Regions from separate parts of the Paenibacillus violae genome, predicted to be linked through region 1. Evidence: a T-box and tRNA genes for the amino acid it is inferred to sense, from the RefSeq annotation. Region 1 holds a T-box; the other regions hold tRNA genes.
The links. The T-box of region 1 lies ahead of RQP52_RS01680 (arginine--tRNA ligase). A T-box ahead of a tRNA ligase gene usually reads a tRNA of that ligase, here a tRNA-Arg.

Region 1 (4,240 bases):
AGCCTGGAAGCTGCTGCACAAATCGATTACGTTCGCTATGATTGGGATCTTGATTCTGATCTTTACCGTTTGGTATGAAAAAAGACATCGCCTTGAAGCTGCTGAACCCGAAACGGCTGCTGGGGCAAACGTTAAGGCAAATAGGCTCCTTATTGCCGTGCTGGTGGTGCTACAGATCGCAGCTATGTCGATACAAATTGGCAAAAGTGAGTGGCTGCTCTCTCATGGACAGCTCATCAAGCTCCAGCTTGAACCTTTGGACCCGCGTTCGCTTATTCAAGGGGATTACGTACGTTTGCGCTACACGATTTCTGAGCCGCCTATTTCCGATATGAAGAACGGTGATTTGAGATCTATGAAAAAAATATCTGTCGTACTCGCTCCGAACACAGCTACAGACGTATACGAATTCAAACGTGTCTATACGAAAGGGGAAGAACTCGCCCCGGGAGAGGTCCGCATGAACGGTACCCTGCAAGGGTACGAGCGGATTGAATACGGCATTGAAAATTATTTCATTCCGGAAGGAACGGGCCGTACCTACGAACAAAATGCCAAGTTTGCGGAAGTGAAAGTTTCTGCAAGTGGTGATGCCATTCTTGAGCGCCTTGTGCTGCAACAAAGTGTTGTTCAATAAAGATTAATGTGGTAAAATTACCCGATCTTTGCAAGCAAAAGAGAGGGGTAGCTGTTCGGATGTGGCTCATGTATTCCGTACTTGCGGCTTTCAGTTTCGGGCTGCGAGGCATTCTGTATCACTGGTCCAGCCAGCAATCATTAAACCGGAATGTGCTGCTATGCGGCACATTTTTCATGGGGGCGTTAATTAGCGGCAGCTGCGCCCTTCTTTTACATCAAGCTTGGACCGTGCATGCGCTGATTGGCGTTCAAATGGGACTGTTTTCCTTCGGGGCCAATGCCAGCATGTTCGAAGGTTTTGCCGTAGGGAAAGCGTCGTTGGTCGCGATTCTCACCGGTCTGCCTTCCGTTGTTGTGGTATTCGTTGCATATCTGATTTGGGATGAACGACTTAACATCATGCAGTTTCTAGCCTTTGTCATTATTGTTATCGGGATTTTGGTCGTGCGTTACTCCAATGATATTACGCTCAAAAATTTGCAAGGCGCCGGCTGGGGAGCACTGGCATTGATTCTATTTGCCGCCAATGACTTATCCAGCAAGTGGACGACCTTGGTAGCGGCCCCGTTGTTTCCAACGTTATTCTGTATGTTTGCTACTGGAACCGTTTGCTTTGGTTTGTGGTGGTTGCGAGATCAGAAGCAAGGTAATCATCATCATGCACAGGTTAAAGTGGCAGCCACCACAGGCTGGACGGAACGACGGACTTTTCTATTTGGCATGATCGTGGGCATTACGAATGTGGTCGGCATGATTTTCATCCTTCATGGATTTGATCATGGCAAGGCAGGCCTAGTTTCAGCTGTTGTTGCATTGAATGTACTGATCGTTCTTTTGTACACGCGTTTTGTCTTGAAGGATAAATTTTCAAAGATGGAACAGTCTGGATTGGCCTTAGCGTTTATTGGCATCTTAATGATGAAGTTAGTTGCCTCTTGACAACTTCAGCATATTAAAGTAATATTCAGTCAATTCATAACTTGATATGTAACATTGATGAACAGGACAGTAGTTCTTGTCGGACAGTCGCAGCGAGCCGGAATTGGTGGGAACCGGTACGAATGTCAGGAACGAAACGGACCTGGGAAATGGTCTTCCGAAATGAGCAGTAGGGAGATCCGGCATAAGCCGTTATCGTTGGAGGGGTTAAATCTGTAGATTTAACACTTAGAGTGGTACCGCGGGAATGAACAGCTCTCGTCTCTTATTTAGAGACGGGGGCTTTTTTGCATGTAAAAGAGGTCATTTGGGAGGAAAATACGATGATTCAGCAGCTATTAACCGTTGAAATTGAGCAGCACGTCGAAGCCATGTTTCAGGAATCCGGTACGCAGCGTCCAGCTACTTTAAAAATTTTCACCGAGCATCCGGCGCACCCGGAACATGGAGATTACAGCTCCAACATTGCTATGCTTTTGGCTAAAATATTGCGAAAGTCCCCCTTGCAGATCGCCGGGGAGCTTCAAAGCCGCATCGAACAGAACGGGCTTGTTCAAGGTTTGTTTAGTAAAGTAGCTGCTGTTGCACCCGGCTTTCTGAATTTTTATATCAACTGGGATGCTTGGGCTAGTGGGGAATATCAAGCTCCAACGAAGCGCACCAGCAGTAGCAAACAAAGCAAGGTGTTGGTGGAACATACCTCCATCAATCCTAATAAAGCCGCGCATGTCGGTCACTTGAGAAATTCCTGTATCGGTGACTCTTTGTCGCGTATGCTCTCGCATGCCGGGTATGAAGTGGAGGTTCATAATTATATTGATGACCTTGGGAATCAATTAGCCGATACGGTGGTAGGCATTCTTCATACGCAAACCGAGGGGAGTTTTCCGCGATTCGGAGATTTTTGTTGGGAAACCTATGCTAAGGTGAATCAGGCCTATAAAGATCAGCCGGCGTTAGCCGAGCAGCGTTCTGTGGTTCTTCATGCCATTGAAAGCGGGACATCGAATCTTGCGTGGATGGGTGCTTTGGTTGCGGAGCGAATTGTGCGTGAGCAGTTGGATGAAATGAAACAATTCGGCATTTCCTATGACGTGCTGGTTTGGGAAAGCAGCATTGTTCGTGCAGGTTTTTGGGATACCACCTTTGAGCTGCTGAGCCAAACGGAGATGTTTCATAAGGTGACGGAGGGGAAACTGGCAGGCTGTTGGGTACTGAAGAACCTAGAAGAAGGAGGAGAAACCCCAGCTGACAACCAAGATTTTCAAGGGGATAAAGTGCTTGTTCGTTCAAATGGCATTCTCACCTACACTGCAAAGGATATCGCGTATCACCTGTGGAAATTCGGACTGCTGGAAAATGATTTTGTGTATAAAAAATGGGAGGATGGCTTATGGTCAACGGCTGCCCAAGGAAGTAAGAAAACGATCGGGCGCGCAGATATGGTCATTAATGTCATTGACTACCGTCAGCAGTATCCGCAAGAGATGGTAAAGTTGGCTCTTGAAGTGCTTGGTTATCAGCAGCAGGCCAGTCTACTCAAGCATGTAAGCTACGGTGTTGTTTCTTTAAGTCCCGATACAGCGGCAGGGCTTGGTCTGGATACTTCCGAAGGCAAAAGTTCCTACGCGATGTCAGGTCGTCAAGGCATTGGCATTAAAGTCGCAGACCTGCTTGATCGCATGGAGAAAGTGATCGATGCCAAACGATCAAGAAAAGCGGGAATCTCCAGCAGATCCATCGCCGCGGCTGCGATCCGTTACTATTTGCTGAAATATCAGCTGCAAACCGAAGTGATTTTTGATCTCGAGCAGGCGACTGAGGTGACTGGGAATACAGGCGTTTATTTGCTTTATGCCTACGCCAGAGCGAACCGTATTTTGGATAAAGCGAAGGCGGACGATCGTCTGCAAGCTATAGCGGCCACGTTCCATGGACCCCTTCTGGAAGATCAGGAGTACCAGCTGCTGAGGCATATCGCTTACTGGCCGGAAACTTTGGAGAATGCCACTGCACAGTTGGCTCCTAGTTTGATTTGTCATTATGCGTTTGAATTAGCCTCTCTGTTCAATCATTTTTATAGCGCATGTCCGGTTTTAAAAGGGAGCGAAGCGAGTATTTCCCACCGCTTGTGGATCACACAAACGGTGAAAGCTACCCTTCATGAAGCGCTTGAATTGCTTGGTATGCCGACTCCTAAGCGACTATAGAGAGGGGTTGGTGATGAATGCAGCGTAAAACAAACAAAAAATCGAGCTACAGCAGCGGAAAAACAAAAGTGAGAGTCAGACAATCTGCGAGCGCAACCATTGGTCAAGGCGGGAACTCGATCTCGGTAAACGCTTCTGAGGTTGGCGTCGTCCGCATTCGTCCTTAAAAATGCAACAATAGCTTTCTGATCTGGATTAAATGCGGTACAATAGGGATATTCGTGCCAATATGAATGATTCAGGAGGCTTTTACCACAATGACAGAAAAAGAGATCGAAACACAAACCGAAGAAAATAACGCACAAGATTTGGAACAAGAACAGGCCCAGATCATTATGACTTGGTTTCAGCACATAAACGAAGTTATGAAGGCGCAATTTCCCGAATATGAAGTCGAGGGACAAATCGGAAATAACCCAACGTATGGCCCGATGTTTGCTTTTACACTTAAA
Region 2 (4,240 bases), on a different contig from region 1:
AAAAATAGCGCATTGTCCCGGTTTCAGCTCCGACATATTGCGATAAATGCCATGTCCCGGTGTGCGTGCAGGACCTACTGCGAAGATTTCGGCCAACCCTTCCGCGCCAACTTCCGCTTGAAAGTCAGGATGAGCGAGGATCGCTTTTGGCTCAGAACCGAATAGAAGGACACTGTTCTGATGAGAATAAAAAAGCGGCTTTACGCCAAGCCGGTCTCTGACCAAATAGAGGGATTGCTCCTGGTCGTTCCATGCTGCGAAGGCGAAGATGCCATTCAGACGGTCTACACAAGCCCGCCCCCATTCAATGAAGGCAACAAGCAGCACCTCGGTATCGCAGGTTGTTCGAAAATGATGTCCGCGCAGTTCGAGCTCTTTCTTCAGCTCGGGGGCATTGTAAAGTTCGCCATTATATACGATCGTATAGGTGTAGTCTCCTTGTTTCCGGATCATGGGCTGAGCGCCGTTTTCCGGATCCATTACACTAAGACGTCGATGGCCTAGGGCACAGTGCTGTGAGATCCAGGTGCCAGAAGCATCCGGTCCACGCAAATGGAGCGTTTCCGTCATATTTTCTAGAATGGACGGGTACCCGGTCAAGTCTTTCCGCCAATCTATCCAACCCGTTATTCCGCACATAGACGTTCCTTCCTTTCTTTATGAAGAGAGCATGATGATAAAGGGTATGCAAATTGGGAATATATAATGTCTGTCCAAGAATAGCGAGAAATGTCATTGGATAGATTTTGTGTTTTAAATCCAAGCCTGTTATTATTAATGAATTATTATTACTAAACAGTAAAGGTGATGGCCATGAAAAAGAAACATTCCAAAGCACAAATCGATTATCTAGCCTCCAGGGAGCATTTTTTGCAAATTAGTAATCAAGCAGATAAACGGATTGCCGATTTGAAAGAGGCGGGCCAAGAAGTCGGACAGGCTGAACTGGAAGATATCATTGAACGTGTTGGCCTGCACCGTGCCTATAATGAACTGACACAAGCGGAGAATTTGCTCATTAATTGGACGCAAGTCGCTATTAAAACAGAGCCTGAATTTATTGCAAATCGGAGTAATTTCGAGGAACTCTATGAAAGAGTCAAAACAGATGCAGAAGCTAGAGGCGCTCTTCTAAATTTAGCCATGCGTTTAAATCTTGACCTTGCGTGACATTCTAAAGGGGTAGTGCCATTCTTTCTTCAGGAGGCGAATGCTCATGGATAGTCATTTCATTAGCAAGCTGCACGACAAGCAGAGGAAAGCCGCGAAGAATTTCAGGACACAAGGTGACGGTCAGCCAGGCAGTAACTTGCCTCACAAGAAGCACTAAAGTCTAATGGCATTAACAAGAGCCTGTAGAGATCACTCTACGGGCTCACCTTACTAGGAGGGAATTCATCATGGGCAAAAAAAGTATGAAACAAAAAGCGCAAAGCACGATCGATCATTCGAAACAGTCTTCACGCGTGCAGTCTAATTTGGATTCAACGGAGCCTGGTCATCATCAGCCGAATCGGCCTTCTGTGTAAGAACGGGAATTTTTTTGCGTGATAAAATAATGATTCAGAAAGCCGCAACCGTAGGTTGGCGGCTTTTTCTATGTAATTCTATGCAGATATGCTTTGTTCAACGATACACCTTATGGGAACTACAGGCACTATTCTAGCAAAGTCAGCCCGTTTCCGCTTTTAGCGGAACTACAGGGCTTTAAGTGAGCGCCGAATCCCGTTTTCTTGAAGAAAACGGACAAATAGCGACCCACGGTTCCCCTCCGCACGAAAAAGTGGCTATTTCGATTAAATAGCGCCCTGTAGTTCCGTTGGGGAGGAATGAACCGTTGGAGAAGTTAACTTCTCCTAGACAGTTTAGCTTGTTTAGAGCCCCTTAGGAGCGAATTTTTGGGGTGGAGAACCTAGTCGCCGCTAAAAAATTCAGCGTTACTGTGACACTTGGCGGAGTTGGCATCTCATACTAACGTTAAGTTGTTCAACGATACATTTTAGAGGAACAACAGGCCGCTATTCTAGCAAATTCAGCCCTTTTCCGCTTTTAGCGGAACTACAGGGCCTTATTTGACCATCTAATCCCGTTTTCTCGAAGAAAACGGACAAATAGGGACCCACAGTTCCCCTCCGCATGAAAAAGTGGCTATTTTGATGAAATAGCGCCCTGTAGCTCCATTGGGGAGGAAAGAACCGTTGGAGAAGTTAACTTCTCCTCCGTATTTTAGTTTGTTAAGAGACACTCAAAGCGATGGCAGCAAATTTCATAGGGTGAGTGCTCGGCACAAATAAATGAGGGGTAAGCTTTGCTTACCTCAAAACAAAAAAAGATCGCGAATTCTCGCGATCTTCTCTCCTTGCAATACGTCCCAGGAGGGATTCGAACCCCCGACCGCACGCTTAGAAGGCGTGTGCTCTATCCAGCTGAGCTACTGAGACATGGACCTCTTCTTACCTAGCAGCGTGTAGCTGTTTGGCGAAGCAAGAGTTATATTATCATATCTTTTTGAGAGAAGTCAACACTTGTTTTAAAATTATTTTGCAATCACCCGAACAATCAAGTAAACTGTCACCAGCAGACCAAGATTTCTGAGGTGATCCACATAACCGAGTTGTCGATGAATAATGTTATTCTTTTTCCGAAAACAGAGCAATATTACGAAGAGGAACTTACCAAGTTTTTAAGAAACGAACAGTATAGTGATGCTCTTCAACTGCTAACATTTCTGCTTCAATTTCCAGCTGCCCAATCGGATAAGATCGAGCAGTGGGAAGCATTGCGGATTTGGTTGCAAACCATGTTTCCAGAAGAGTTATTCCCTATGCCGAGTCCATCGGAAGAGGATTTAGAGGAAGAAGAGGATTTATTAAGGCAATACATACATGAGAAGTCGTCAGATGATGGTGCATATGCCTTGAAGCTGCTGGACTTACTCAAAGAAGGTAATTTGGAACAGCAAGTAAGCAGTCTTGAACAATTGGGTTTTATCGATCAGCCCGTAATAGGATCGGCTATCAAGGAATGGCTTAGCGAAAAGCCTCGGCACCCGCACATCCAGTTCAAGGCGCTGCAGGCGCTTAAGCAAATGGGGGAGCAAGGATTCATTGAGTTTCCCAAAAACGGGAACAGGATTGCCGTCCAGATCGAGGAGACACCGCTATGCCCGGAGGATTTTCCATCCCAAATTCGTGATATGATTCGCAGAGTCGGGGATATTAGTGAAATAAGCCAGCCGGATTTTGTTTATTTTGCCAAACAAACTTGGCAGGAATTTTTGGCCTATGCCTATGGAACAGCCATCTATTCAGACTTGCTGAAAGCTGAAGAAGGAGCCGTTGACGTATGGGCATCCGCCTTGCACGCGATTTTGCAAGAACGATTATTCGGTTCTGTTAACAAAGAGGAATTGCTAGATAATTACGGGATTGTAGGATCGATGGCGCTGCAATGGAAGCGGGCGCATCTCGTGCTGCAGGCGTTTGTGAAGCAGTTTAACCCCGATCCGTTTTAGGGGCGAAAGGTCGCCTTGAAATGAATTTGTTATATGTTATAATAGAATGGTTATAATGAGCGTAACGTGAAAATATGTCATCGTACATTTTTGGAAGGGGAAAGCATAAAATGAAAGCAAGTTGGGAAAAAATAGAGAAGAACGTAGGCGTTCTTGAAGTGGAAGTTGGCGCAGAGCGCGTCGCAGATGCATTGGATAAAGCTTTCAAAAAAGTATCCGCGAAAGTAAATGTACCAGGTTTCCGTAAAGGGAAAGTGCCACGTTCAATCTTTGAAGCTAAATTTGGTGTAGAAAGCCTATACCAAGATGCACTAGACATCATTTTGCCAGAAGTTTACGTACAAGCGATTGAAGAGGTTAAAATCGAGCCTGTTGATCGTCCGGAAGTAGACGTAGAGCAATTCGGCAAAGGACAAGTTCTTAAATTCAAAGCGAAGGTTACTGTTAAACCAGAAGTAACACTTGGCGATTACAAAGGCATCGAAGTTGAAGCTGTAGATGCTAACGTAACGGACGAAGAACTGGACAGCGAGCTTTCCCGTCTGCAACAACGTCATGCTGAATTGGTTGTTCTTGAAGAAGGACAAGCAGCTAACGGCGATGTAGTTGTTCTTGATTTCGAAGGTTTCGTTGATGGCGAAGCATTCGAAGGTGGAAAAGCAGAGAAGTACTCCCTTGAGCTTGGCTCCAACTCCTTCATTCCAGGGTTCGAAGAGCAGCTTGTAG
Region 3 (4,240 bases), on a different contig from region 1:
ACAGATAGATTTTTGATAGAGAATCGGATCGGTGTTTCAAAATGATGTTTGAGTTTCTTGTTTCTGTCTTGGAGCGCGAAAAGCAGCCCTTCATTCTTCACATCAACGCGAGGGAACTCCCGCTTTTCCGTGAACTTCCTGCGATTTTCAGGAGGATTCAGAACAATCAACGAGCCCTGGTCCTTGGCCACAACCACGGTATCCATAACAAACAGCCCGGATTTCGTATACACCGTCATTTTACACTTATCTCCCAGCGCAAAAACATGATATTCCGGAAGCTCCACTTCAATGATGTCACCTAGTGCATAGGTCAACACGCCAGTGGCTACGAAATCTTCCTTGCTCAGCATCGCCTTGCTGTCAATCATTACATCAGCGTCGTACCCTTCCTTGCTGCCATAAAACTTAGCAGATTTTTGTTTGCTAACCACTTTGTCGATCAACCCTCCCCGCGTTCCAATAAAAAAATAGACTGCCCCTGCGCCGGGAACAGCCTATTACCTCAACCTAAAAAAGCATCGATTTTCGGTAACCAGGCTGTCGTAGTTCCATAGGAACCGTAGACCCTCGGCTTTGCGTCCTTACCTTTCGGCAAGTTTGCCATTATCGAACCTTGCAAATGAATTGTCATGCTTTGTCGTACAATATCGTGTTATATGGTCTAAAAGACCTAAGTTATCTTTCATTATACGGATGGATTTCCCTATTATCAACTAATTCTCTTGCATACATCTGGTATTTGTTGTATGAATGTTAAAAGAAATAAATATCCACAACTTTTTGAGTTATACACATTGTTATCCACAGGTTGTTAACAACGAATATTTGTTCGATCCTTTGTTCACATGTGGATAAGATTATTTTTAGTGAGGTGTCCCCCTGTGGATGAATATAGTGAACATATCCCATGGATGAAAGCGGCCATAGAGGAAGCACGTAAAGCCGAAGCCATTCGTGAGGTGCCGATTGGTGCCGTTGTTGTACATCAAGGGGAAATTATCGGCCGCGGCTACAATCTTCGTGAAACGACGCTGGATCCGCTTGCTCACGCTGAAATGATCGCTATTAAGCAAGCCAGTGAGCATTTGCAAGCGTGGCGCTTGCTCGACTGCAAGCTCTACGTCACGCTGGAGCCTTGCCCGATGTGTGCAGGAGCGATTGTTCAGGCACGCGTTCCACAGGTGATCTACGGCACAACCGATCCCAAGGCCGGCTGCGCGGGAACGTTGATGAACTTGCTGCAGGAGGACCGGTTCAACCACCGGGTCGATGTGGTCAGCGGCGTGCTGCAAGAGGAGTGCGCGACGATGCTGACGCAGTTTTTCCGCAAGCTGCGCGGGAAGGAATAGCCGTTCGCGTTCGACGTTAGGCATTGGCGCGCTGGGTGCGAGCGTTAGCTTCCTTCGTAAGTGGACGCCTCGCATTGATATGCGAAAGGGTACTATGATCCCCTATTCGCCGGATATTAAGCACTTCAGCGAGGAGAGGGAACTGTGATCCGCTATTTTAGCACTTCTAGCCGAAATCTTGGCTAATTAGGCTAAATAGAGTCCTGTAGTTCCGTCTGAACCCTGGAAGTCTTCGTTTTGGCTCAAATAGTGCCCTGTAGTTCCCCAACGCACGATGCATTTAGCTAAATTCAACTAGTAGTTAAATCTTGCCACTCAAAGGTTGCGCCATATAAGGCTTCGTGCTATCATAATCTTTGCCATGCGCCCGTAGCTCAGCAGGATAGAGCAACAGTTTCCTAAACTGTAGGCCGGATGTTCGAATCATCTCGGGCGCGTATACAACAAAACGCCAGTTAACGGTATAAGCCGTTGGCTGGCGTTTTTTTCAATCCTCCGGACAGTTGTTTTCCTTTAAAGCTTTTTTCATATTTTCTTTTAATTTATCTGCATAGCCAGTAATATCACCAGAATGATTGCCAAGATTTGCGTTGTACTGATTTACTTCATTGTTTATCTGCTCTGTGTAAAGGGCGATAATCCTCTGACAGGCTGGACCTGCAACTGGCGATTTTGACACAGGCAGCGGTGTAGGCGTTGGTTGAGGTTTATTGGGAACAGATACATCCGTTGTATTATCTACACGCTGAGAGTTCCAAGTCTTCATAAAATGGTATTCTGATAGGTTGTCCTTACTGCTCTTACTAAACTCCTCAGCATTTGATCGTTTGACTGTAACAAAGTTTGTAACCAAGTTATTATAAATAATGCTTACTATCATTGAATCTACGGGTGAATTAACCAAAAAACCGGAGAGTGCAATGATATGATCGTTATCTGCACTAGTATCATTTGATATTTCTAAATCTACTTTTAAATATAAGCCATACTCATTATAGATAAGCTGGACATTTTTCCCCTGAAATTCTTTAGCTTTCTCATTTAATGACGGAATAGTAGCTGCAAAATCTTTCATTGCGTTATCTTCCTTTACTTGAGGAAATGCAAAATCAACTGTGTACTTCTCAGCATCCCACGTCACCGATGCCCCGGTTTGTTTCAATAGGTACAACGGCACAACAGTTCTGCCATCTTGTATAGTAGCAGGCACATCCTCAGCTTGAAGCTCCTTCCCCCCGAATAAAACCTTCACGATTGGAGCCCCCTTGTAGTCACCATGAAGGCCCGCTGCATGAACGACACCAGCCAAACAGAAAAACGCTAACACAGACACAATCAGTTTCTTTTTTTTCATAAAAACTTTCTCCCCCACCCAAATTAGCTTGTTAATTGCCACCTGTAACATTTCTGATATTTCTAGAAAATTCCTGCAAAAATTCAATTTATTCTACCTATCCACATGTTAATAGACCTCCTGCCCGCTGAGAAAAAAATCAGCGTTATCAACATCAGCACAAGTAAGAGGTTTTTCGAACGTTATTAACAGCGAAAAAGAGGGAGGGTTATCCCCAAATTTGCCAGGAAGGGGCATCGAGCAGTAGTACTCAGGTAAGAGCATGCTCTACGGTGTACTTAGTGCAACAAAATGACGGAGGTCCGGCCTCAATTCGCAGTTTCGTTGTATTATGTGCAACGTTTTGGAGGAGGGAGGAGCGGTATATTCACCATTCAGGTCAAAATGAGTTTACTTCATGCAATGAAGATGACGATTCCGAGGTAAAACCGCCTTCAGTACTGTATCAAGTACAACGTAGGGCGGGGCGGTATCTCAGCACAAAAAAGAGACCCGCCGCTTCAAAAGCGGCAGGCCTCCCTTATTTCATCCGGTCCCGATACTGTCCCGGCGTCATATTCTCATATTTCCGAAAAAGACGGATAAAATACGATGGCTGATACCCAATTTGCTCCGCAATCTCGTTCACCTTTAAATCAGACTCGACGAGCAGTTTCTTCGCTTTATCCATACGCAGGGTGATCAAATAGTCGATGAAATTCACGCCATTGATTTGCTTGAATGCTTTACTTAGCGCATAGGTCGTTGTATTAAAAGCGTCCGCACATTCCTCTAGGGAGATGTCGCTGTTCATAAAACGCTCCTGAATCCGATCCGTAACACGCTCCACCAGGCGCTTCATATGGATGTCCTGGTATTCATTCAGCCCTTCAATATAAGGCGAGATCACTTTCGTTTGGAAAAAGCGGACCATCTGCTCAGGCTCCCGAAGCTGGTTCAACTGTTCGTACAAGTTGTAACCCTCGAAGAAATGATGGGGATTGAACCCAGACTCCAGCATAGTATGCAGCATACTGCCCAGAACCTGCATAGCTCCTTCCTGGAGGATCTTCTCTTTGCTCGACTGGCGTACAAGCTCATGAACGAAGCTCTCGATCAAGCTCAATGATTGCTCGCTTTGCCCCATACGAAGGGCTTGCATCAGCTCTTTTTCCAAGGCAAACGGATAATGCACATCGTCATTGGTGCTCGGCAGCATCTCTTCCAAGTCAAGCACTTGATGGTCCACTTTCAAATCCCGATAGCGGATGGAGCTGCGCAAAAATACTAAAAGCTGTGGCAGGTCCTGCACGTTAGCAGTTAAACGGCCCATGCAGACCGTGGTTTGCATTTTAAGAAGGGAGCTGATGGTTTGTCCCAAATCATTCGCTAACAAATACAGCTCATCCTTGGCCTGCTGTTTCGTCCGATCCATGGGGTAGGAGAGCAGAATACCTACGGTCATATCCTGGAAGTTCATAATCTCCGCATTTTGAGTTTGCGTATTTACGATCTCTTGCGCGATATTCGCTGCCGCAAAGGTCGCCAGTTGTTC

Region 2: it encodes a tRNA-Arg, which carries the amino acid that the T-box ahead of RQP52_RS01680 (arginine--tRNA ligase) is inferred to sense. The anticodon was not compared.
Region 3: it encodes a tRNA-Arg, which carries the amino acid that the T-box ahead of RQP52_RS01680 (arginine--tRNA ligase) is inferred to sense. The anticodon was not compared.

Annotation. Positions count from the first base shown of each region.
Region 1 is NZ_JAWCUD010000001.1:449,647-453,886, forward strand. Features, by position in the region: gene RQP52_RS01670 (GDYXXLXY domain-containing protein) at 1-637, shown strand, start outside; gene RQP52_RS01675 (EamA family transporter) at 706-1,578, shown strand; T-box leader at 1,627-1,847, shown strand; gene RQP52_RS01680 (arginine--tRNA ligase) at 1,902-3,788, shown strand; gene RQP52_RS01685 (hypothetical protein) at 3,806-3,955, shown strand; gene RQP52_RS01690 (hypothetical protein) at 4,046-4,240, shown strand, end outside.
Region 2 is NZ_JAWCUD010000007.1:259,058-263,297, reverse strand. Features, by position in the region: gene asnB (asparagine synthase (glutamine-hydrolyzing)) at 1-639, opposite strand, end outside; gene RQP52_RS20885 (hypothetical protein) at 814-1,170, shown strand; gene RQP52_RS20880 (DUF4023 family protein) at 1,217-1,330, shown strand; gene RQP52_RS20875 (hypothetical protein) at 1,401-1,529, shown strand; tRNA gene RQP52_RS20870 (tRNA-Arg) at 2,368-2,441, opposite strand; gene RQP52_RS20865 (hypothetical protein) at 2,621-3,514, shown strand; gene tig (trigger factor) at 3,625-4,240, shown strand, end outside.
Region 3 is NZ_JAWCUD010000015.1:21,752-25,991, reverse strand. Features, by position in the region: gene RQP52_RS31550 (PilZ domain-containing protein) at 1-446, opposite strand, end outside; cyclic di-GMP riboswitch class I at 528-615, opposite strand; gene tadA (tRNA adenosine(34) deaminase TadA) at 849-1,352, shown strand; tRNA gene RQP52_RS31540 (tRNA-Arg) at 1,716-1,789, shown strand; gene RQP52_RS31535 (stalk domain-containing protein) at 1,840-2,706, opposite strand; gene RQP52_RS31530 (AraC family transcriptional regulator) at 3,227-4,240, opposite strand, start outside.